4 regions of the Streptomyces changchenzhani genome follow, and region 1 is predicted to be linked to each of the others. Evidence: riboswitches for the same ligand, from Rfam matches in the RefSeq annotation. Region 1 holds a riboswitch; each other region holds the start of a gene.
What was found. A riboswitch is a leader RNA that binds a small molecule or an ion and turns the genes downstream of it on or off. The one in region 1 is predicted to bind cyclic di-AMP.
Positions count from the first base shown of each region.

Region 2: it holds a riboswitch for cyclic di-AMP, as region 1 does, so the genes downstream of both, ABCR94_RS28670 (M23 family metallopeptidase) here and ABCR94_RS34910 (LysM peptidoglycan-binding domain-containing protein) in region 1, are expected to answer to the same signal.
Region 3: it holds a riboswitch for cyclic di-AMP, as region 1 does, so the genes downstream of both, ABCR94_RS25220 (C40 family peptidase) here and ABCR94_RS34910 (LysM peptidoglycan-binding domain-containing protein) in region 1, are expected to answer to the same signal.
Region 4: it holds a riboswitch for cyclic di-AMP, as region 1 does, so the genes downstream of both, ABCR94_RS17935 (M23 family metallopeptidase) here and ABCR94_RS34910 (LysM peptidoglycan-binding domain-containing protein) in region 1, are expected to answer to the same signal.

Region 1 is NZ_JBDHNH010000016.1:43,993-49,767, reverse strand. Features, by position in the region: gene eno (phosphopyruvate hydratase) at 98-1,381, opposite strand; gene ABCR94_RS34910 (LysM peptidoglycan-binding domain-containing protein) at 1,622-2,311, opposite strand; cyclic di-AMP (ydaO/yuaA leader) riboswitch at 2,315-2,485, opposite strand; gene ABCR94_RS34905 (transglycosylase family protein) at 2,748-3,671, opposite strand; gene ABCR94_RS34900 (cytochrome P450 family protein) at 3,784-5,121, opposite strand; gene ABCR94_RS34895 (nucleoside triphosphate pyrophosphohydrolase) at 5,207-5,775, opposite strand, start outside.
Region 2 is NZ_JBDHNH010000010.1:41,821-47,595, reverse strand. Features, by position in the region: gene dxs (1-deoxy-D-xylulose-5-phosphate synthase) at 1-48, shown strand, start outside; gene ABCR94_RS28695 (aspartate aminotransferase family protein) at 45-1,442, shown strand; gene ABCR94_RS28690 (helix-turn-helix domain-containing protein) at 1,514-2,125, shown strand; gene ABCR94_RS28685 (DUF6126 family protein) at 2,127-2,339, shown strand; gene ABCR94_RS28680 (tyrosine-protein phosphatase) at 2,378-3,190, opposite strand; gene ABCR94_RS28675 (hypothetical protein) at 3,309-3,506, shown strand; cyclic di-AMP (ydaO/yuaA leader) riboswitch at 3,792-3,968, shown strand; gene ABCR94_RS28670 (M23 family metallopeptidase) at 3,972-4,928, shown strand; gene ABCR94_RS28665 (SGNH/GDSL hydrolase family protein) at 5,137-5,775, shown strand, end outside.
Region 3 is NZ_JBDHNH010000008.1:241,397-247,171, reverse strand. Features, by position in the region: gene ABCR94_RS25225 (TnsA-like heteromeric transposase endonuclease subunit) at 1-150, opposite strand, end outside; gene ABCR94_RS25220 (C40 family peptidase) at 416-1,627, opposite strand; cyclic di-AMP (ydaO/yuaA leader) riboswitch at 1,627-1,789, opposite strand; gene pcrA (DNA helicase PcrA) at 2,062-4,563, shown strand; gene ABCR94_RS25210 (M23 family metallopeptidase) at 4,655-5,775, opposite strand, start outside.
Region 4 is NZ_JBDHNH010000005.1:213,866-219,640, reverse strand. Features, by position in the region: gene ABCR94_RS17950 (bifunctional acetate--CoA ligase family protein/GNAT family N-acetyltransferase) at 1-1,090, opposite strand, end outside; gene ABCR94_RS17945 (HPr family phosphocarrier protein) at 1,243-1,524, shown strand; gene ABCR94_RS17940 (GntR family transcriptional regulator) at 1,683-2,366, opposite strand; gene ABCR94_RS17935 (M23 family metallopeptidase) at 2,624-3,442, opposite strand; cyclic di-AMP (ydaO/yuaA leader) riboswitch at 3,456-3,616, opposite strand; gene ABCR94_RS17930 (M16 family metallopeptidase) at 3,839-5,221, opposite strand; gene ABCR94_RS17925 (M16 family metallopeptidase) at 5,242-5,775, opposite strand, start outside.

The DNA.
Region 1 (5,775 bases):
ACGGACGTCCCCGGACACGGTACGGGACCGAGTGCGGGGACGTACGTACGACAGGGCGGTCGGCCCCGGATACTGCCTACTGCCTGCTCTCTACTGCCTACGCGGTGCGGAAGCGCGGGAACGCGCTGCGGCCTGCGTAGACCGCGGCGTCGTCGAGGATCTCCTCGATGCGCAGCAGCTGGTTGTACTTGGCGACACGGTCCGAACGGGCCGGGGCTCCGGTCTTGATCTGGCCGCAGTTCACCGCGACCGCGAGGTCGGCGATGGTGACGTCCTCGGTCTCGCCGGAGCGGTGGCTCATCATGCACTTGAAGCCGCTGCGCTGGGCCAGCTCGACGGCGTCCAGCGTCTCGGTGAGCGAGCCGATCTGGTTGACCTTGACGAGGAGCGCGTTGGCCGAGCCCTCGTCGATGCCGCGCGCGATGCGCTCCGGGTTGGTGACGAAGAGGTCGTCGCCGACGATCTGGACCTTGGAGCCCAGCTTGTCGGTGAGGACCTTCCAGCCCGCCCAGTCGTCCTCGTACAGCGGGTCCTCGATGGAGACCATCGGGTACGCGGCGACGAGCTCCTCGTAGTACTCGGTCATCTCGGCGGCCGAGCGGGACTTGCCCTCGAACTCGTACTTGCCGTCCTTGTAGAACTCGGAGGCGGCGACGTCGAGCGCGAGCGCGATCTGCTCGCCGGGGATGTAACCGGCCTGCGTGATGGCCTCAAGGATGAGGTCGAGCGCGGCGCGGTTGGACTCCAGGTTCGGGGCGAAGCCGCCCTCGTCGCCGAGGCCGGTGGACAGACCCTTGGTCTTCAGCACCTTCTTGAGGGTGTGGTAGACCTCGGCGCCCCAGCGCAGCGCCTCCGAGAAGGACTCCGCGCCGATCGGCGCGATCATGAACTCCTGAATGTCCACGTTGGAGTCAGCGTGCGACCCACCGTTGAGGATGTTCATCATCGGGACGGGCAGCAGGTGCGCGTTCGGACCGCCGAGGTAGCGGAAGAGCGGCAGGTCGGACGCCTCGGAAGCGGCGTGCGCGACGGCGAGCGAGACACCGAGGATGGCGTTCGCGCCGAGCGAGCCCTTGTTCTCGGTGGCGTCCAGGTCGAACATGGCCTGGTCGATCAGGCGCTGCTCGGTGGCGTCGTAGCCGACGAGCTCCGGGCCGATCTGCTCGATGACGGCGAGGACTGCCTTCTCGACGCCCTTGCCGTGGTACCGGTTCGGGTCACCGTCGCGAAGTTCGATGGCCTCGAACGCACCGGTGGAAGCACCGGAAGGAACAGCAGCACGACCGGTGCTGCCGTCGTCGAGGCCGACCTCGACCTCGACCGTGGGATTGCCTCGGGAGTCCAGGATTTCCCGGGCTACGACGACGTCGATGGACGGCACGAGAGCATCTCCTTATGGGGTGTGACGCTAGGGGTGCAGGGTCACTTTGGCCTTGCGACAAGAGCCTAACCGGCCCGGGGGCATCGGCCAGCCGATCGCCCGTTCCCTGGGACAAGAACGCGCACTTGTCAGGGCAAATAATGACGAAACCCCGGCCCGGCGCGTACGGGGGAGAACGCGCCGGGCCGGGGTGGTTCTGTGGGGCGAGCCTCTCAGCCGCTCAGCTGCTCAGCTTCGAGCTCACTTGAGGTGCAGCTGCTGGCCCGGGTAGATGACATCGGCGTCGGTGACGATGTCCTTGTTCAGCTCGAAGACCTTGGCCCAGCCGCCCTTGACCTTCTCGGCCTTGGCGATCTTGCCGAGGGTGTCGCCGGACTTGACCTTGTACTCGCCGTCGCCCTTCTTGATCGGGGCGGCGGCCTTGGTCTCGGCCTTCGGCGCGGTGCGGACCTCGCTGCGCGAGGCGGGCTGCTCGGCCTGGCGCGGGGCGGCCTGCTCCTGCTGCGGCTCGGCCTGCTTCTGCGAGCCGGAGGTGTCGACGTTCGGGTCCACACCGTCGTTGGTGAGGCCACCGGCGCCGGCGCAGGCCCAGGCGCCCGGGCCCTGGATGTCGAGAAGACGCTCGGCAGCGGCGATCTGCTGGCTCTTGGAGGCCTGGGCGGCGCTCGCGGCGTACTGCGTACCGCCCGCGGCGGCCCAGCTGGACGGCGAGAACTGCAGGCCGCCCGAGTAACCGTTGCCGGTGTCGATGGACCAGTTGCCGCCGGACTCGCACTGGGCGACGGCGTCCCACGTCTCGACGGAGGCCGCCGAGGCAGAGGTCGCACCCAGCAGCGGGGCGGCGATGACAGCGCCGCTGACGCCGGCGAGCGCGGCAACGCGGGTGGCCTTGGACGGGCGACGGTGCTTGGCCTTGCTGGAAAACAGCATGTGACATCTCCTCACCGACGCCTACGAGGTGAGCTGTCGGGTTCGGGCCAAGTGAGTGCCCGGCTGCACGTACTGGTGCGCAGCTTTACCCCTAGCCGGTTCCGGTTCGTCTCTCGACGGCCGGGCCCGGCGCTTACCTGGGTCCCCCGCTCCTGCCTACGGCGCTTTACGCGTCGGTTCCCCCCGACCGACGGCAGGATTCGGCGTGACGGTCGACGGGGCCCGCGGTGGCGAGCGGTCCGACCGTAAACACACGACTCCCTGATGTCCAAAGGCGAACATCAGGGAGATACCGCCCTTACCTGCTTCTACGGCAAGGGCATCCGTGCAGGTCAGAGGTGACGCGAGGAGGGCTCCTCGGTGGAACACACCAGTTGGGGCAAAGAGACCCTTGTCTCACCAGCTCCAAACTGGGACATTCAACCGCGAACTACCCCTACTTCGCGGTCAGATCGAGGCTCTGGCCAGGGCGGATGAGGTCCGCGTCGGAGCCGACAACGTTCTCGTTCGCCTCGTAGATCGCCGACCAGCCGCCGGACACGTCGTGCGTGTCGGCGATGGTCCAGAGGCTGTCACCGGACTGGACGACGTACTCGCCGTCCGCGTCACGTACCGATCCGTCACCTCGTGAGGCATGACGGCCTGATTCGCGAGATTCATCCGTATTTCCGGTGGACGCTTCGGCGCTCTTGCCGGGCTCGGCGGCCTTGCCGCCGCGGTGCTTGCCCTGGGTAGCGCCCTCGTCGGCGGTGGGCGTCGCGGACTTCTCCGCGGGCGTACGAGGGGTCTGGGAGGGCGTCTCGGACGCGGGGGGCTCGGTCGGGTCGGCAGGCTTGGCGGAGTCGTCCGCCTCCGGCTTCGCCGATCCTTCCGCCGATCCTTCCGCCGATCCCTCTGTTCCCTCGGACTCGTCGGCCTTGGTCGAGTCGGGCGCCTCGGACGGCGTCGGCGCGGTGGTCGCCCCGTCGCCCGGCGCGGCGTTGTCGCCCTTCGCCAGGCCCGAGATCACCGAGCAGCTGGGCCAGGCCTGCGGACCCTGGTCGGCGAACACCTTCTCCGCGACCTGGATCTGCTGCGAGCGGCTGGCGAGGTCGGCGCGCGGCGCGTACGCCGTACCGCCGAAGTCCTTCCAGGTGTCCTGCGAGAACTGGAGCCCGCCGTAGTACCCGTTGCCGAGGTCGGCGCTCCACATGCCGCCGCTCTCGCATTCGGCGACCCGGTCCCAGGTGGCCGCCTCGGCCGCGCCTGCGCTGGTGGCGCCGAGCAGTGGGATGGCGATGGCGGAGCCGGCGACTCCCACCGCTACAACGAGGGCCGGAGCCTGACGCGGGCGGCGATGCCGGCCGTTCGCGGAGAGCATGCAGTTGCCTTTCGAGTGACGGCTGAGATGACGGTGAACGTAGCCGTACTCGAACGTTTGTTACAAGTCGATGCAGCAGAGATCACGTGAAGGTCTCAACATTGACGTTCCGTCACTCCCGTTTCATCCCGAACTCGACCGGAAGCGTGCGCAGTCCGCGCATGATGAGTCCCCCACGCCACCGCAAATCATCATGATCCACCGCAAGCTGTAGGTCAGGAAGGCGCCGCAGCAGCGTCGCGAGAGCCGTCTGCCCCTCCAGCCGCGCGAGCGGCGCGCCGAGGCAGTAGTGGATGCCGTGCCCGTACCCGAGGTGCTGGTTGTCGGTCCGTGAGAGGTCCAGCGTGTCCGGGTCGCTGAACCGCTCCGGGTCGCGGTCGGCGGCTGCGAGCACGACCAGTACGGGGTCGCCCGCGGCGATGTCCTCGCCGCCCAGCGTCAGCGCCTCGGTGGCGTACCGCCAGGTCGCGAGCTCCACCGGGCCGTCGTAGCGCAGGAGTTCCTCGACGCCGGTGGCAAGGAGCTCCGTATCGCCCTCGGCCAGGGCGCGCTGGAGCCGCTCGCGCTGAACGGGATTGCGCAGCAGCGCGTATACACCGTTGCCAATGAGGTTGACCGTCGTCTCGAAGCCCGCGAAGAGGAGGATGAAGGCCATCGCCGCGACCTCGTTCTCCGTCAGATGCTCACCGTGGTCACTCGCCCGGATCAGACCCGAGATCAGGTCGTCGCCCGGTTCTTCCCTTTTACGGTGGATCAGTTCGGCCAGGTAGTTACGCATCTTCTTCACCGACCGTGCGACGCCGCCGCGCGGGCCGCCACCGTGCCGGATCATCATCCCGGCCCAGTCGCGGAAGTCGTCCTGGTCCTCGCGCGGCACACCGAGCAGGTCGCAGATCGCATAGATGGGGAGCGGGAAGGCGAAGTCGTGGATGAGGTCGGCCTCACCCTTCTCCACGAAGGCGTCGATGAGCTGGTCCGTCAGCTCCTGCACGCGCGGCGCGAACGCGGCCACCGTGCGCGGTGTGAACGCCTTCGCCACCAGCCGCCGCAGCCGGGTGTGGTCCGGCGGGTCGATGTTCAGCAGATGCGTCATCAGGTCGGCCTTGCGCTCTCCGGGGATGCCGGTCTTCCCCTTGGAGTGCGCGGACCCGGTGTGGTTGGCCGGGTTCTTGGAGAGCCGCTGGTCGGCGAGCGCGTGGCGCGCGTCGGCGTACCGCGTCACCAGCCAGGCCTCGACCCCGCTGGGCAGCGTCGTGCGGTGCACGGGGGCGTGCTCGCGCAGCCAGGCGTAGGCGGGGTACGGGTCGGTGGCGAACTCCCAGGTGAAGAGTTCGGGCGCGGACGCGGGGAGGTTCTGCTGGTGCGGCACGCCGTCGACCGTATCGGGCGCGCGACGCAGGTCCGACCCGGGCGCCACTCGGGCCCCGCGGCTGCCCGAACTGGGCGCCATACGGACCCTGCGCGGGCCCGACCCGGGCGCCACCCGGACCCCGCGCCGCCCCGGCCCCGCGTGGGACCGGGGGCGGGTCGAGTCCCTACTCGGCCGCGCGGATCGCGTCCCAGTACGTGCGGGCCGCGGCGCGCAGGGCGGCTTCCGGGTCGGTGCCGGCTGCCTCTGCTCGTACCGCCATGGCCAGCAGCTCGTATCCGATGCCCTCGCCCTTCGGGAGCGCGATGTCCAGGCCCGCCTGGCGTACTCGTGAGGACAGCTTCGCCGCCAGGGCCAGGCCCGGCTGGCCGAGGGGGACGCCGTCGGTGATCGAGTCGCGCTGCTTCTCCTCCGCCTTCGTGCGGAACCAGTGCTCCTTCACGTCCTCGGGGGTCTCGGCGGTCTCGTCGCCGAAGACATGCGGGTGGCGGTGGATGAGCTTGTCGATGAGGGTCGCCGCGACATCGTCGATCGAGAAGGGCTCGTCCTCTTCCGCCGGGCCGCCCTCCTGCGCGATGCGGGCGTGGAAGACGACCTGGAGCAGTACGTCGCCGAGCTCCTCGCGCAGCTCGTCGCGGTCGCCGTCCTCGATCGCCTCGACCAGCTCGTACGCCTCCTCAATGCCGTACTTCGCGAGGCCCTTGTGGGTCTGCTGGGACGACCACGGGCAGGCGA
Region 2 (5,775 bases), on a different contig from region 1:
AAGGAGGCCTCAGTGGTGAACTCATTGGTGAAGGAGAGCGGTCAATGAAGGACGGCGGGCCCAAAGGGTTCGACCTGGCGAAGCTTCTCGCCGAGCGCGGCGCCGAACGGTACGAGCTGCACGCACGGCACCTGAACCACCAACTGCCGCGCATGCTGCACACCATCGGCTTCGACAAGGTCTACGAGCGGGCCGAGGGCGCGTACTTCTGGGACGCGGACGGCAACGACTACCTCGACATGCTCGCGGGCTTCGGCGTGATGGGACTCGGCCGGCACCACCCGGTCGTACGCAAGGCGCTGCACGACGTGCTCGACGCCTCGCTCGCCGACCTGACGCGCTTCGACTGCCAGCCGCTGCCCGGACTGCTCGCCGAGAAGCTGCTCACGCACAGCCCGCATCTGGACCGGGTGTTCTTCGGCAACAGCGGCACCGAGGCCGTCGAGACCGCGCTGAAGTTCGCCCGGTACGCCACGGGGAAACCCAGGATCCTCTACTGCACGCACGCCTTCCACGGCCTGACGACCGGCTCGCTGTCGGTCAACGGCGAGGCGGGCTTCCGCGACGGCTTCGCGCCCCTGCTGCCCGACACCGCCATCGAGCTCGGCGACCTCGCGGCCCTGGAGCGGGAGCTGAAGCGCGGCGACGTCGCGGGCTTCGTCGTCGAGCCGATCCAGGGCAAGGGCGTGCACGCGTCCCCGCCCGGGTTCCTGCTCGCCGCCCAGCAGCTGCTCCGCCGGCACAAGGCGCTGCTGATCGCCGACGAGGTCCAGACGGGCCTGGGCAGGACGGGTGACTTCTACGCGTACCAGAATGAGGAGGGCGTCGAGCCGGACCTGCTGTGCGTCGCCAAGGCACTCTCCGGCGGTTATGTGCCGGTGGGGGCCACGCTGGGCAAGGACTGGATCTTCAAGAAGGTCTACTCGTCGATGGACCGGGTGCTCGTCCACTCGGCCAGCTTCGGCTCCAACGCCCAGGCGATGGCGGCGGGGCTCGCCGTTCTGTCGGTGATGGAGGACGAGGAGACCGTCGCGAACGCCCGGCGCGTCGGTGATCTGCTGCGGGAGCGGCTGGCCGCACTGATCGACCGCTACGAGCTGCTGCACGACGTACGCGGCCGGGGCCTGATGATCGGCATCGAGTTCGGCCGGCCGACCTCGCTGAAGCTGCGCAGCCGCTGGACGATGCTGCAAGCGGCCCGCAAGGGGCTTTTCGCGCAGATGGTCGTCGTACCCCTGCTCCAGAAGCACCGCATTCTGACCCAGGTCTCCGGCGACCACCTCGAAGTCATCAAGCTCATTCCGCCGTTGACCGTGGGGGAGAAGGAGGTCGACCGGTTCGTCGACGCCTTCACCGCGGTCATGGACGACGCGCACAGCGGCGGCGGCCTGATGTGGGACTTCGGCAGGACACTGGTGAAACAGGCGGTCGCCAACCGGTAGCCGGGGACGGGAAGCCCGCGCTTTTGCCTCAGGGGTAAGAAATTTGCCTCTGAGGCAATGGGTCTGGCTCAATGGACAGCATGACCCCCCGCCTCGAAGACGAGGCGCCCGACGGGCTGCCGTCGGTCGCCCCGCGACTGCGCGACCTGCGCCGGCACAGTGGCCTCACCCTGGAGGCCGCCGCCCGGCGCGCCGGGCTCTCGCCCGCGCACCTGTCCCGCCTGGAGACCGGACACCGCCAGCCGTCGCTGCCGATGCTGCTCACCCTGGCCCGTATTTACGGTACGACGGTCTCCGCGCTGCTCGGCGAGAGTGCGCCCGACCGCGACGCGGTGCTGCGGGCCGGCGAGGCGCAGGCCACGGAGGCCGGCGGGTGGACGTACCACCGGGCGGGCGGCTCCGGGCGCGCCATGCAGGCGCTGCGGGTGCATGTCCCGCACGGCGCACAGGGCGACCTGGTGCGCGTACACCCGGGTGAGGAGTGGCTGTATGTCCTGTCGGGGCAGCTGCGGCTGGCCCTCGGCGAGAGCGTGCATCTGCTGGCTGCCGGGGACAGCGCGCACTTCGACTCGCTGACCCCGCACCGCATCGCCGCCACCCACGCGGACGGGGTCGATCTTCTGTTCGTCCATACGCTGCTGCAGAGCGCCGCCGCCGGGCTCTGCCTACCTCAGGAGATCTGACATGCCGGACGAAACGATCGATGAGAAGGCCATCGACGAGAAGGCCGACGACGAGCAGGCCGGCGAAGAGGCGGGTGTGAGGCCCGCCAAGCGCGGCATCGTCGAGGACAAGTTCCCCAGGGGGCTGATGATCCGGCTCTTCGTGTACGTGGTCGCCGGTCACCTCTTCGCGGCCTTCGTCTATCTGCTCTTCACGCTCGGCGCCGAGCGCTGACCGAGTCGAGCGCCGACCGAAGCGGAGCAGCGAAGCGCTCAGCCCGCGTCGAGCAGCCGCAGCCGCAGCCGCTCGCGCGTCTCGGGGGAGACGCTCAGGCCCTCCGCGAGGTAACGCTCGGTGCCGCCCCAGACCTCCTCGATGGTCTCGAAGGCGGCGTCGAGGTACTCGGCGCGGGCCTCGAAGAGCGGGCTGAGCAGCTCCATGACCTCGGGGGACATCCCGACGGGGGAGTTGTCGCTGCGGCTGACCTTGTAGCGGCGGTGCAGGTCGTTCGACTTGAGGTAGTCGGCCACGATGGCCTCGCGCTCGACACCGACCGCCAGCAGCGACACCGCTATCGAGAGCCCCGCGCGGTCCTTGCCGGCCGCGCAGTGCATCAGGGCCGGGACGCTGTCCTCGGCCAGTGCGTGCAGCACCCGGCTGTGCTCGCCGGTGCGCTCCTTGATGATCTCGCGGTACGTGTCGGACATCCGGCCCGCGGCCTTGCCGTCCGCGAGGATCTCGCGCAGCTCGTCGAGGTCGCCGTCGCGGACCATCTTCCAGAACACGGCGCCGTCGGCCGGGTCGGTCAGTGGCAGGTTCACATTGCGTACGCCCGCCAGCTCGACGTCCGGGCCCTCCAGCTTCTGGTCCGCCTCATTGCGGAAGTCGAAGATCGTGTGGAGGCCGAGTGAGTCGAGGAACACCGCGTCGGCGGCGGTGGCGTGCGCCAGGTGCCCGCTGCGGAAGAGCACACCGTGCCGCACCCGCCGGCCGTCCACGGTCGGCAGGCCACCCACATCACGGAAGTTGCGCACTCCGGCAAGGTCGGGCTCTGTCGACGGGACCTGCGGCAGCTGCTGCGTCACGGTGGCTCCTGAAGTGTCTGCCGTCGGCGTTGCTCGCCGATCTGGGCACCATTCGACGATACGACATGAGTACTTGAGGCAATCGTCGTCTCGGCCGTGCCCGCCCGGGGAAGTGGTGGTGACGGCACTGGTCGGCCGCGACCAGACCCACCTGGAACGGTCCGGCGTCCGGCAGCGGACCCTGGTCGTCGACTGCGCCGGAGTGCGGATCACCGACTTCGGGATCGCGCCGGACGAGCGTGACGCGCTGGTGGAGGAAGGGCGCCGGGCGGCAGGCGAATTCGTACAACGGTGGCGCGCTTCGGGAGGTGTCTAGTACTTCGGGCGAATCGGTCTATTTGTGGGTAACACCCCTTGTGAGTAAGGGGGATTGCGGGCCTGCTGGTGAGCAGGATCATATTCGTGACGGTGTGTGGCGAAGCCGTGAAGCCGAATACCAGGTCGTGGGCGGGGCGTGGAGATCCGTAGTCCACGGAGTGTGACGACAATTCCCCGTGGGACCGCCGCAGGGCGATGACCAGCCATGGCCGATTGTCCCGATCGGCTTGTTCGGGGGCGCCTCGTCGGCTTACGGTCACCGTCAATCCGGGTGGATCGCCGAATCCTGCCACCGCCCGGAAACCCCACAACACTCACGTGTGGCAGGAGCGGGGGACCCAGGTAGTACGCCGGTATCCGGAATTCCGGACCGGCTCGGGGTTAAGTCGCGCATTCGCGTGGCCGGGCATCTCCAGTCCGAACCCGACAGCTCACCTCGTAGGCGCCGGAGAGGAAATTCGCCATGCCCGCAAAGGGTAAGCACCGCCGCCCGAGGTCCAACTCGATCACCCGTGGATTCGTCGCCGCGGGAACGGGCGGAGCCGCACTCGCGCTTCCGTTCATCGCTGCCACCGGTGCCAACGCGGCGGAGAACGCCGCACCGGCAACCGCCCCCGCCGTGGCTCCCGAGAAGGCCGCGCCCGCCGCTGCCGCCTCGCAGATCTCGCAGCAGAAGCAGCAGCCGAAGAAGACCGGTAGCAAGACGTACGCCGTGGTCTCCGGCGACTACCTGTCGAAGATCGCCGAGACGCAGAACGTGCGCGGCGGCTGGCAGAAGCTCTACGAGGACAACCGGTCGACCGTCGGCGACAACCCCGGGCTGATCATGCCGGGCATGAAGCTCAGCATCGGCGCGAAGGCGGCAGGCGCCGCCCCGTCGTCCGCGGCCCAGTCGTCGGCCAAGGCCGCCGCACCCGCAGCGCAGCCGAAGTCGCCCTCCTCGCAGTCCTCCTCCTCCGCGAGCCAGCCCGAGAAGTCCGAGTCGGCGGGCACCGCCTCCACGGCGGCGTCCTCCTCCGGCTTCACCGCGCCGGTCTCCGCGGGCGTCACCACCCCCTACCGCGCCTCCGGCGGCAGCTGGTCCAGCGGCTACCACACGGGCGTCGACTTCTCCGCGTCCAGCGGCACCTCGGTCAAGGCCGTCGGCGCAGGCACCGTCGTCTCCGCGGGCTGGAGCGGCTCGTACGGCAACGAGGTCGTCATCAAGCACAACGACGGCCGCTACTCGCAGTACGCCCACCTGTCCTCGCTGTCCGTCTCGTCCGGCCAGAGCGTCACCGGCGGCACGCAGATCGGTCTCTCCGGCAGCACCGGCAACTCCACAGGACCGCACCTGCACTTCGAGATCAGGACCGGCCCGAGCTACGGTTCCGACATAGACCCGCTGGGCTACCTGCGCGGCCACGGCGTCTCCGTCTGACGCACGTCCCCTCTTCGGGCACCGGGCATCGCCTTCCTTACGCCCCCTTCCGCGCCGCACGCCGGCCCGGAAGGGGGCGTACGTGTTGACCGGGGTCGATCAGGCGTATTCCGGGGTTGACCCAAACTTGACCGGTGTCCTTTCTCACCGGCGTCAACCCCTCCCTACGGTGGCGTAGGTCACTTGGTCCAGTGGAGGATTGGCCGACGTGGGAGACGATGCGAGATCATTCAGGGCAGGGACCGTAGGGTCGTACGCGGCGATCGGGGACAGCTTCACGGAGGGGGTCGGAGACCCCGGACCCGGCGGTGCGTACATCGGCTGGGCGGACCGGCTGGCCGTTCTCCTCGACGATCGTGTCCCCGAGCACACATTCCGCTATGCCAACCTCGCCGTGCGCGGCCGGCTCCTCGATCAGATCGTGGCCGAGCAGGTTCCGCGGGCGATGGAGCTGGCGCCCGACCTGGTGAGTTTCTGCGCGGGCGGCAATGACATCCTCCGGCCCGGGAGCGATCCCGACGACGTGGCCCAGCGCTACGAGCGGGCCGTCGCCGACCTCACCGGCAGGGTCGGCACCGTCCTGGTGACGACCGGCTTCGACACCCGGCACATGCCGGTGCTGCGCCATCTGCGGGGCAAGATCGCGACGTTCACGGCGCATGTACGGTCCATCGCCGACACATACGACTGCCCGGTGCTCGACCTGTGGTCGCTCAAGTCCGTCCAGGACATGCACGCCTGGGACACCGACCGGCTGCACCTGTCCCCGGAAGGCCACACCCGGGTCGCCCTGCGCGCCGGCCAGGTGCTCGGCCTCGACGTACCGGCCGACCCGGACCAGGAGTGG
Region 3 (5,775 bases), on a different contig from region 1:
GGAGTGATACCAGCCCGAGTAGTGCCGACGCCCCTTGTACCAGCGGAATTCCCTCACTGGCAGTCCGGCTGCTACCTCCGTCACCACGAGCCGGTCCAACGTCGTCTCTGCGAACCCTCCGTCCGCCTGCCGGTACCGCACCTCGATCATGTCGGCACCCGAAACCGCCGTACGGCCCAAACGATCTGCCACCGCCACCCCTGCTGTACGCAACCAAGTGACCACCGATCGTGATCCAGGGTGAGACTGCCCAGCCACTGCGGCGTACCATGCGAGAGCGGGCCCTGAAGTCGCCTCCAGGGCCCTAAGGTCACTCGCCGGAGCGATTCTCAATAGCGTGTCGGAAACGACAAGTTGACGACAGAACGTTGAGAATCCGACAGATCTATTGAGTCCCTACAGTGCGCGGTGTGTACTACGCCGGGCGCACGCTGCCGTAGATCGGCATGTAGTAGATCGACTCCTCGCGGACGTACGCGCCGGGCTTGGGCGCGTGGATCATCTTGCCGTCGCCGATGTAGATGCCGACATGGCTGATGTCGTCGTAGAAGAAGACCAGGTCACCCGGCTTCAGGTCGTCGGTCGCGATCCGTGTGCCGACCTCCACCTGGTCCCAGGTGGTCCGCGGCAGATCAACGCCCGCGGCCTTCCACGCGCCCTGGGTCAGCCCGGAGCAGTCGTACGAACTCGGGCCCGCGGCGCCCCAGACGTACGGCTTGCCGATCTGGGCGCGGGCGAAGGCCAGCACCTTCTCGGCCTTGGCCGCGTACGCGCCACCGGACTCGCTGCCGCCGCCCGTACCCGTGCCCGGGGCGGTGCCTGAGCCCGTCCCGGTGCCCGTACCCGTGCCGCTGCCCGCGCCGTCCTCCTGCGGGGCCGCTTCCTCCTGGCGCTTGCGCTCGGCGTCGGCTCTGTCCTTCGCCTCTGCCTTGGCCTTCGCCTCGGCCTTGCGGGTGGCCTCGGCCTCCCGCTCCTTCTCCAGCGCCGCGAGCCGGGCCTTCTCCTCGGCGGTGAGATCCGACAGCATCTCGCGCGCCTTGGCGAGCTTCTTCTGGACGTCCTGCTTGGAGGCCTTGAGCGCGGCCTGCGACTCGGTGAGCTTCTCCAGGCTGCGGGTCGCCTCGGCGCGCTCCTTGGAGGCTTCTTCCTGCTTCTGTTCGTAGTCGGTGATGTACGACTTCTGACGTTCCGTCATGCGGTCCATCAGCTGGTTCTGGTCGAAGTACTGCTGCGGGCTGTCCGCGAGCAGCAGCGCCGCGGTCGGGGTGACCGTGCCCGACCGGTACTGCGCGGCGGCGTAGTTGCCGAGCTTGCGCCGCGATTCGTTGAGCTTCTCGGTGCGCTTGGCGACGTCGTCGAGCAGTCCGTCCACCGATTTGCGCTGGCCCTCGGTGGCTTCCTTCGCCTTGTTGTAGCTCTGGGTGGAGGTTCCGGCCTGCCGGTAGAGGTCGTCGACCTTCTTCTGCACTTCCTCGACGGTCGGATTGGGGCTCGGCTCATTCGGCGCGGCCTGGGCGCTCTGCCCCAGCAGGCTGATGGAGGCTATGGCGGCCGTCGTCATACCGACGGCGGGTGCGGTGGTACGTAGCCGGGTGCGCGATTTGCGATGCGATGCCAAGGTCGGCATTTTCCTTCCGTGGACCGCCTACCGGGTTAGCTGTCGGGTTCGGGCGGAACGGAAGGCTGCCCTACGGTCCGTGGGGAACTCGGACCGATTCACCCCAGTGGTGCGTGTGGGTCCCCGGTTCCGAACTGCCTTGCGGCAGTACGAATTCGGCGTGGGCGACTCGGTCCGGCGCCGATCGCCGGTGGAGGTACAAGCCGCCCGACGCAGCACGCTAGCCAATGCGTGTGACCGCTGGGAAGCCCGATGTTCGATATGCCCGATACGTTTTCGTTACCTTGATGTAGAGGTGGCGTGAGAGGGGTGGAGATGTGGCGGAGGTCACGGACGAATGCGGTTGGCGAAGCGGTCGGCGCGGCCCGGTACGGCCGTCGCCGACGGGATTCGCGGGCATTCCGGGGCGGGGTGTCAGTGGGCCCGCCTAAACTTGGTGAACGATGAGCAGCCTCTTTGACGACAGCTTCCTGGCCGACCTCCAGCCGACGGCGGAGGCGACTCCGCCGCCCCCCGAGGGGCACGCCGCGGAGGAGGTCCCGCACGACCTCTTCGAGGGTGCCTTCGCGGCGCCCCCGGCGCCCAGGGACGCGTACTACCGTGGCGGCGCACCGCGCCCCGTGACGGATGTTGCCGCGCTGCTCGACGGGCTGAACGAGGAGCAGCGCGCCGCTGTCGTGCACGCCGGTTCGCCGCTGCTCATCGTGGCGGGGGCCGGCTCGGGCAAGACCCGGGTGCTGACCCACCGGATCGCGTATCTGCTGGCCAATCGGGGTGTGCACCCCGGCCAGATCCTCGCGATCACCTTCACCAACAAGGCCGCGGGCGAGATGAAGGAGCGCGTCGAGGAGCTCGTCGGCCCGCGCGCGGGCGCGATGTGGGTCTCGACCTTCCACAGCGCGTGCGTCCGTATCCTGCGCCGCGAGTCGAAGAAGCTCGGCTTCACGTCTTCGTTCTCGATCTACGACGCTGCGGACTCGAAGCGCCTGATGGCGCTCGTCTGCCGCGATCTGGATCTCGACCCGAAGAAGTTCCCGCCTAAGGCCTTCAGTGCCAAAGTCTCGAATCTGAAGAACGAGCTGATCGACGAGGAGACCTTCGCCGGTCAGGCCGCCGACGGCTTCGAGAAGATGCTGGCCGAGGCGTACGCGATGTACCAGGCGCGGCTGCGCGAGGCCAACGCGCTGGACTTCGACGACATCATCATGACCACGGTGCACCTGCTCCAGGCGTTCCCGGACGTCGCCGAGCACTACCGGCTGCGCTTCCGGCACGTCATGGTCGATGAGTACCAGGACACCAACCACGCGCAGTACACCCTCGTGCGCGAGCTGGTCGGTCCGTCCGGTGAGGACAAGGCCCCGGCCGAGCTGTGCGTCGTCGGTGACGCCGACCAGTCGATCTACGCCTTCCGCGGGGCCACCATTCGTAACATCCTCCAGTTTGAGGAGGATTACCCCAACGCGAAGACGATCATGCTGGAGCAGAACTACCGCTCCACGCAGACGATCCTCACCGCCGCCAACGCCGTCATCGAGCGAAACGAGAACCGCCGCCCGAAGAATCTGTGGACGGACGCCGGAGCGGGCGCCCTGATCACCGGCTATGTCGCGGACACCGAGCACGACGAGGCGCAGTTCATCGCCGAGGAGATCGACCGCCTGACCGACGCGGGCGACGCAAAGGCCAGCGACATCGCGATCTTCTACCGTACGAACGCGCAGTCCCGTGTCTTCGAAGAGATCTTCATCAGGGTCGGCCTGCCCTACAAGGTCGTCGGCGGAGTCCGCTTCTACGAGCGCAAGGAGGTCCGGGACGTCCTGGCGTATCTGCGCGTCCTGTCGAACCCCGAGGACACCGTTCCGCTGCGCCGCATTCTGAACGTACCGAAGCGGGGCATCGGCGACCGCGCCGAGGCGATGATCGACGCGCTGTCACTGCGCGAGAAGATCAGCTTCCCGCAGGCGCTCCAGCGCGTCGACGAGGCGTACGGCATGGCGGCCCGCTCGACGAATGCCGTGAAGCGGTTCAACACGCTGATGGAGGAGCTGCGCACGGTCGTCGAGGCGGGCGCAGGGCCCGCCACGGTGCTTGAGGCCGTCTTCGAGCGCACGGGTTACCTCGCCGAGCTGCAGGCCTCGACGGACCCGCAGGACGAGACGCGCATCGAGAACCTTCAGGAACTGGCCGCGGTGGCCCTGGAGTTCGAGCAGGAGCGGGCCGACGGCGAGAATCCGGGGACGCTCGCGGAGTTCCTGGAGAAGGTGGCGCTCGTCGCCGACTCCGACCAGATCCCGGACGAAGACGAGGACGGTTCCGGCGTCATCACGCTGATGACGCTGCACACGGCCAAGGGCCTTGAGTTCCCTGTGGTGTTCGTGACGGGTATGGAGGACGGGGTCTTCCCGCACATGCGCGCGCTCGGACAGACCAAGGAGCTGGAGGAGGAGCGGCGGCTGGCGTACGTGGGGATCACTCGCGCGCGTGAGCGGCTCTATCTGACGCGGTCGACGATGCGCAGCGCGTGGGGACAGCCCTCGTACAACCCGCCGTCGCGGTTCCTGGAGGAGATCCCGGAGGAGCACCTGACGTGGAAGCGGACGGGGGCGCAGATTCCGGCGGGCCCGGTCTCGGGCATCGGCTCCTCGCGGTCGTCGTCCTCCTCGCTCACGTCGACGTTCTCCTCCTCGTCCTCGTCCACGCGGGGCGGGGGCGCCGGTGGTGGTGGCGGGCGTTCCGGTCCTTCGGGCTTCGCCACGCGACGGTCCTCGGACAAGCCGGTGATCGCGCTGACGGTCGGGGACCGGGTCACGCACGACCAGTTCGGCCTTGGGACGGTCGTGACGGTGACGGGGACGGGATCGGACGCCCAGGCGACGATCGACTTCGGCGACGAGCGGCCGAAGAAGCTGCTGCTGCGGTACGCGCCGGTTCAGAAGCTTTAGCGGACGCCGGGGGCGGGCGTCCGGGGCGGGCGCCGACGGGGGGCTGGGCCGCGGCCTGTTCGCCTTGCGCTCGGGGCTTACGGTGCCGGGCTCAGGTCGGGTCGATGTTGTGGCTGCGGAGCCACGACAGCGGGTCGATCGCCGCGCCGCCGCCGGGACGTACCTCGAAGTGCAGGTGCGGCCCGGTGGAGTTGCCCGAGTTGCCGGAGTACGCGATGGTGTCGCCGGCCTGGACCGAGCCGGACCGGAGCTTGTTGCTGCTGAGGTGGCAGTACCAGGTCTCGGTGCCGTCGGCGGCGGTCACAATGGCCATGTTTCCGTAGGCGCTGTTGTACTGCGTACGGACGGTGCCGTCGGTCGCGGCCATCACCGGCGTGCCGTACGAGACGGGAAAGTCGATGCCGGAGTGCTGCGACATCCAGTTGACGCCGGCCTGGCCGTAGTACGCACTGAGTCCGTGCTGCGCCACCGGCAGGACGAACTTGGGGCGCTCGGCCTCCTTGCGGGCGGCCTCCTGGGCCCGGCGCTTCTTGTCGGCGATCTGGCGGGCCTTGAGGTCGATGCGCTCCTGCGTGCGGCTGGCACGGTCGGCGAAGTCGTCGGCGTCCGCGCTGAGGTTGGCGAGCTGGGTGTCCAGCTTGTTGTTGACGGTGACCGGCTTCACCGAGCCGGCGTCGGGGGCGGCGACCGTGGTGGTCCCGTCCTTCGGCTCCGCGGAGCTGCCGACTCCGCCGACCGAGGCCGCAGCGATGCCGGCGACCCCCATCACGCAGGCGGAGGGGACGGCGACGGTGAGGAGCGCGGAGCGCTTGGCGGGGGTGCGGCGACGGCCCCGGCTCGCGGAGCGGCGGGCGGCGCGGGGGCCGTCGGCGGCGGCGGTTGCTGCGACGGGCTCGCGATCCGGGTCCGGAGCGGTGTAGGGGGCGTCGTCGGCGGAGTCGGTGTCGTCGCTGGCGGTGCTGCGGGTGCTGGCGTCGTTCCCGGCGTCGGTGTCGTACTGCCCGTAGTCCGGCGAGACTTCGTACCGTTCATGCGGTTCGTGCGGGTTGTATGCCTCGTACGGGGTGGGTGCTTCGTGCGCCTCGGACGTTGCGAACGCCTGCGGGGCCTCGGTCAGGTCGGCGACCGAGAACTGGGCCGTGGCGTAGAGGACTTCCTCAGGCGCGGCGACGGGGTGGGCCCCGGTGTGGCCGCCGGTGTTCCAGGCGGTGG
Region 4 (5,775 bases), on a different contig from region 1:
CCAGCGAGGCATTGAGCCGGACGGCGGCCGAAGTGTTGATGATGCCGAAGGCGTTGGGGCCGATGATGCGCATGCCGTACGAACGGGCCTGGCGCACCAGTTCCCGCTGCCTCTCGCGCCCCGCCGCGCCACTCTCGGCGTAACCGGCGGAAAGGACGACCAGCCCCTGGACCCCGTGCTCGCCGCAGTCCGCGACGACCTCGGGGACCCGCTCGGCCGGTACGGCGACGACGGCGAGGTCGACGGTCTCCCCGATGTCGCCGACGGAGCGGTGGGCGGGCACGCCGTCCACCTCGGTGAGGTCGTCGGGGAAGGCCTTGTTCACGGCGTACGTACGACCGGTGAACCCGGCGGCGAGCAGGTTGCGCAGGACCGCGCGGCCCACGCCGCCCGGCGCGCGCCCGGTGCCGATGACGGCGACCGCGCCGGGGGCGAGGAGGCGCTGCACGGAGCGGGACTCGGCGCGTTGCTCGCGGGAGCGCTGCACGGCCAGCGAGCGGTCGGTCGGCTCCAGGTCGAATTCCAGGCGTACGACGCCGTCCTCGAAGCTGCGCTTCTGGGTGTAGCCCGCGTCCGTGAACACTTTGATCATCTTGGAGTTGGCGGGCAGTACCTCGGCGGCGAAGCGCCGGATCCCGCGCTCGCGGGCGACCGCCCCGATGTGTTCGAGGAGGGCGGAGGCGACGCCGCGACCCTGATGGGCGTCCTGGACGAGGAAGGCAACCTCGGCCTCGTCCGCGTCGGGGCCGGAGGCCGGGCGGCCCTGCTCGTTGATGCGGTCGAACCGCACGGTGGCGATGAACTCGCCGCCCACCGTGGCCGCGAGGCCCACCCGGTCCACGTAGTCGTGATGGGTGAAGCGGTGGACGTCCTTGGCGGACAGCCGGGGGTAGGGCGCGAAGAACCGGTAGTACTTCGACTCGTCCGAGACCTGCTCATAGAAGCTGACCAGCCGCTGTGCGTCATCGGCGGTGATGGGCCGGATCCGCGCCGTACCTCCGTCGCGCAGCACGACGTCGGCTTCCCAGTGAGCCGGGTACGCGTGGTGCCCGTTTTGAACCGGCGGGGCCTGCTCCAGCGGGGGCTGCATGAAGGCAGCCTACGGGTAGCGGGCGCGCAGGGAGCGGGGCAGGCTGAGGCAGGCCGGACAACTCCCGCACAGGGGGCGAAGGTAGGGTCACCGCAGTCCGCACACCGTGAGAGACTGGTCTAGACAACCGTTAGAACATGAAGGGCTACACCATGGTTGAGCGCCGCGTCACCGTCGGCTGGGCCGAGGGCCTGCACGCCCGGCCCGCCTCCATCTTCGTCCGTGCCACGACCGCGTCGGGTGTCCCCGTGACGATCGCCAAGGCCGACGGCAAGCCGGTCAACGCCGCTTCGATGCTCGCGGTGCTCGGTCTGGGCGCGCAGGGCGGCGAAGAGGTCTTGCTCGCTTCCGAGGCCGATGGTTCCGAGGCCGCACTCGACCGGCTGGCGAAGCTGGTCGCCGAGGGTCTCGACGAGCTGCCCGAGACCGTCTGACGCGACTGTCCGACGCGTACGACACGTGCAGAAGAGCCGTGGCGCCCCCGAATTCGGGGGCGCCACGGCTCTTCTAATTTCGAAAGCGCTACGGCGCTGAATTCGGGCAGCAGGAAAATGGCCCCGCCAATTCACTTTCTTTGTATACGGCGCGCCTGTTAATTACGGCCGCCCACGGTGTTTACGGCGTGTTGCGAAGTCCTCACCTGTTCCGGTGCCGGATGGCGCAGCCGGTGCGCCGGGACCGCGCGTTCGGCATGCAGCGCGGTCAGCGCCCTGGCCCGCTCCGCGTCGCCGCGCGCCACCGCGTCCACGATCGCGCCGTGCTCCGCCCAGGACTCGACCGGACGGGCGTGCTGCTCTACGGCGTACATCCAGGTGACCTTGTGCCTGAGCTGGGTGAGCAGGGCCGTCAGGCCGGGGCTGCCGGAGGCCTGGGCGAGGGTCTCGTGGAACCAGCCGCCGAGTGAGCGCAGATCCTCGCCCTGCCCCCGGCGGGCCCGCTCCTGACCCAGCCTGACCAGGCCGCGCAGCACCTTGAGGTGCGCGTCGGTGCGCCGCCTGGCGGCCCGTGCGGCGCCCAGCGGCTCCAGCAGCGTCCGGACCTCCAGGAGGTCGGCGGCCTCCTGCTCGGTGGGCTCGGCGACGCAGGCGCCCGCGTGCCGTCGGGTGGTGACGAACCCTTCGGACTCCAGGGTGCGCAAGGCCTCGCGCACCGGGACGCGCGAGACGCCGTAGCGGCGCGCCAGCAGCTCCTCGGTGAGCCGGCCGCCGCGCGCGAAGACACCGGAGACGATGTCGTCACGAATTGCCGTGCATACCGAATGCGCGGGAATGCGCATGGCCGAACCTCCGCCTTAATCCCCGCGAAACGCGGTCGATCCACTCCTGTTCTGCGACTCTATTGCAGCAACCGCGAATTTCCGATGGGCAGCCTGAATTCATGGATATCTTTCGGCCATCCCCGAAGGACTGTGTACGGGCAGAGGTACGCACGGTCGCACCGCGTACGCCGAAGGCCCCGGCGGGAAGCCGGGGCCTTCGGGAATGCTCAGTGCGGCGGGCAGCGGGCCGGCCCTCAGGGGCCCGCTCGGCGGTCTCAGGCGTTGACGCCGTGTCCGCGCAGGTACGCGACGGGGTCCATGTCCGAGCCGTACTCGGCGCTCGTACGGGCCTCGAAGTGCAGGTGCGGTCCTGTCGAGTTGCCGGTCGAGCCCGAGACACCTATCTGCTGGCCGGGCGTGACGGCCTGGCCGACGGTGGCGGTGATGGACGAGAGGTGGCCGTACTGCGTGAACGTGCCGTCGTTCATCTTGACGACGACGTTGTTGCCGTACGCGCCTCCCCAGCCGGCCTCGACGACGGTGCCCGCGCCGACGGCCACGACGGAACTGCCGGACGCGGCACGGAAGTCGACGCCGGAGTGGCTGCCGGAGGACCAGAGCGAGCCGCCGGACTTGTAGCCGGTGGTCACGGCGGAGCCGGAGACCGGGAGCGTGTACGAGGTGAGGCGCTTGCGCTCGGCGGCACGCGCGGCGCGCTCCTTGGCCTCGCGCTCGGCGCGCTGCTTCTTGGCCTTCGCCTCGGCCTTGCGCTCGGCTTCCGCCTTGCGCTCCGCGGCGGCCCTGCGCTCGGCCGCGGCCTTGCGCTCGGCCTTGTCCGCGGCCTGCTGCTGCGCCTTGGCCTGGGCGGCTATCTGGTCGGCCAGGGAGTCGTTGATGTCGATGGCCTGGGTCAGGCCGGTGTCCTCGACGGAGAGGGCCGCGCCTGCGCCCTTGCCCTCGGCGGCGACGGCCGGGGAGGCGAGCGTTCCGATGACGCCGGTCGTCGCGAGGGCGGCAACGCCTGCGATGTTCGCGCCTCTGCGCGTCATGCGGCTGGGACGCCGGTGCTTACCGGTGGTGCGGCTGAACGCCATGGAGGGGCTGGTCCTTTCCTTCCTTCTCGCCTACCGGGTTAGCTGACGGGTTCGGAGCAGGAAGGTCTCCTACGGGCCCCTCCGGGGTACGGAGGCGTCCGATTCACCCCAGGGACTGAATGGGTCCCCGGCTCCCCAGGCTCGCGCCTGACGGGGACTCGGCGATGACTGTCCGGTGCCGCGGCTGCGGCTCATGCTGACGGACAGCCGGACCGACGCTAAACGGCACATCTTTCAATCACCAAACAGACAGAGCGTTTTGTAACGCACCCCACATACCAGACAGGCAACCACCACAACAAAACGGACATATGAGAAGGACCCCGGCGGCTTGTTGGCCACCGAGGTCCCTCTACGTCCCGCTATGCGCCTCTATGTGAGTGAGGTAGTACGGACTCAGCCCGTTACCACCGTCACGTCACCGATACCGAGGGCCCTGACGGGCTCCTCGATCTGCGACGCGTCCCCGACGAGCACCGTGACCAGACGGTCCTCGGGGAAGGCGCTGACGACGGCCGCGGTGGCCTCCACCGTGCCCGTCTCGGCGAGGCGTGCGTACAGCTGGGCCTGGAAGTCGTCGGGCAGCTGCTGCTCGACCTGATCGGCCAGCGTGCCGGCGACCGCGGCGGCCGTCTCGTACTTGAGCGGCGCGACACCCACCAGGTTCTGGACGGCGACATCGCGCTCGGCGTCCGTGAGGCCGCCGGCCGCGAGGGTGCGCAGCACCTTCCAGAGGTCGTCGAGCGCGGGTCCGGTGGACTCGGTGTCCACCGAGCCGCTGATGGCGAGCATCGCGGCGCCGGTGGCCGCGCCCTCCGAGGAGGGCGCGGCGGAGCGCAGCACCTGGCCGAAGGCGCGCACGCCGTAGGTGTAGCCCTTCTCCTCGCGCAGGACGCGGTCGAGACGCGAGGTGAGGGTGCCGCCCAGGCAGTACGTACCGAGCACCTGGGCCGACCACACACGGTCGTGCCGGTCGGCGCCGATCCGGCCGATGAGCAGCTGCGTCTGCACGGCGCCCGGCCGGTCCACGATGACGACGCGGCCCGTGTCGTCGGCGGTGATCGGCGGCACGGGACGGGCCGGGGCGGTGTTGCCCGTCCAGACCCCGAGGGTCTCGGCCAGTACGGCGTCCAGGTCGACACCTTCGAGGTCACCGACGACCACGGCGGTGGCCGTCGCCGGGCGCACATGCGCGTCGTAGAAGCCCTTGACGCCGGCGGCGTCGATGCACTTGACCGTTTCCTCGGTGCCCTGGCGGGGGCGCGACATGCGCGAGGTGGCCGGGAACAGCTCCTTGGAGAGCTGCTTGGCGGCGCGCCGCGACGGGTTGGCCGCCTCGTGCGGGATCTCGTCGAGCCTGTTGGCCACCAGACGCTCGATCTCGGCGTCCGCGAAGGCCGGTGCGCGCAGCGCGTCGGCCAGCAGGCCGAGCGCCTTGGGCAGCCGGGAGACCGGGACCTCCAGGGAGACCCGGAGGCCGGGGTGGTCCGCGTACGCGTCGAGGGTGGCGCCGCAGCGCTCCAGCTCTGCGGCGAACTCCTCGGCGGAGTGCTTGTCGGTGCCCTCGGAGAAGGCCCTCGCCATGATCGTGGCGATGCCGTCGAGGCCCTCGGGCTCGGCCTCCAGCGGGGCGGCGAGGAAGATCTCGACGGCCATGACCTGCTGGCCGGGGCGGTGGCACCGCAGCACGGTCAGGCCGTTGGGCAGGGCGCCGCGCTCGGGGGCGGGAAAGGCCCACGGGGTGGCGGTGCCCGCGCCGGGCTGCGGGTGGAACGTCATGCTGACGGCAGCGGTGTCGGTCACAGGTCCGCCCCTTCCTGCTCTTCGGTCTCGTCGGCGGCGTCCGCGTCGGCCTGGGTGGGTTCGTACACCAGGACCACCCTGTTGTCCGGGCGGAGCCTGGCCCTGGCGGCTGCCTGCACCTCTTGCGCGGTGACGTCCAGCACGCGCCCGACCGCGGTCAGTGCAAGCTGCGGGTCGCCGAACAGGACGGCGTAGCGGCAGAGTTCGTCGGCGCGGCCGGCGACCGTGCCGAGCCGGTCGAGCCACTCGCGCTCCAGCTGGGCCTGCGCGCACTCCATCTCCTCGGGCGTGGGGCCCTCGGCGGCGAACTTCGCCAGCTCCTCGTCGACAGCGCGCTCGATGTCGGGAATCTCCACACCGGCCGACGTCTTGACGTCGAGCCAGCCGAGCGAAGGCGCGCCCGACAGGCGCAGCAGACCGAAGCCGGCCGCGACGGCCGTGCGGTCACGCCGGACCAGCCGGTTGTGCAGCCGGGAGGACTCGCCGCCGCCGAGGACGGTGAGCGCCAGATCGGCCGCGTCCGCCTCGCG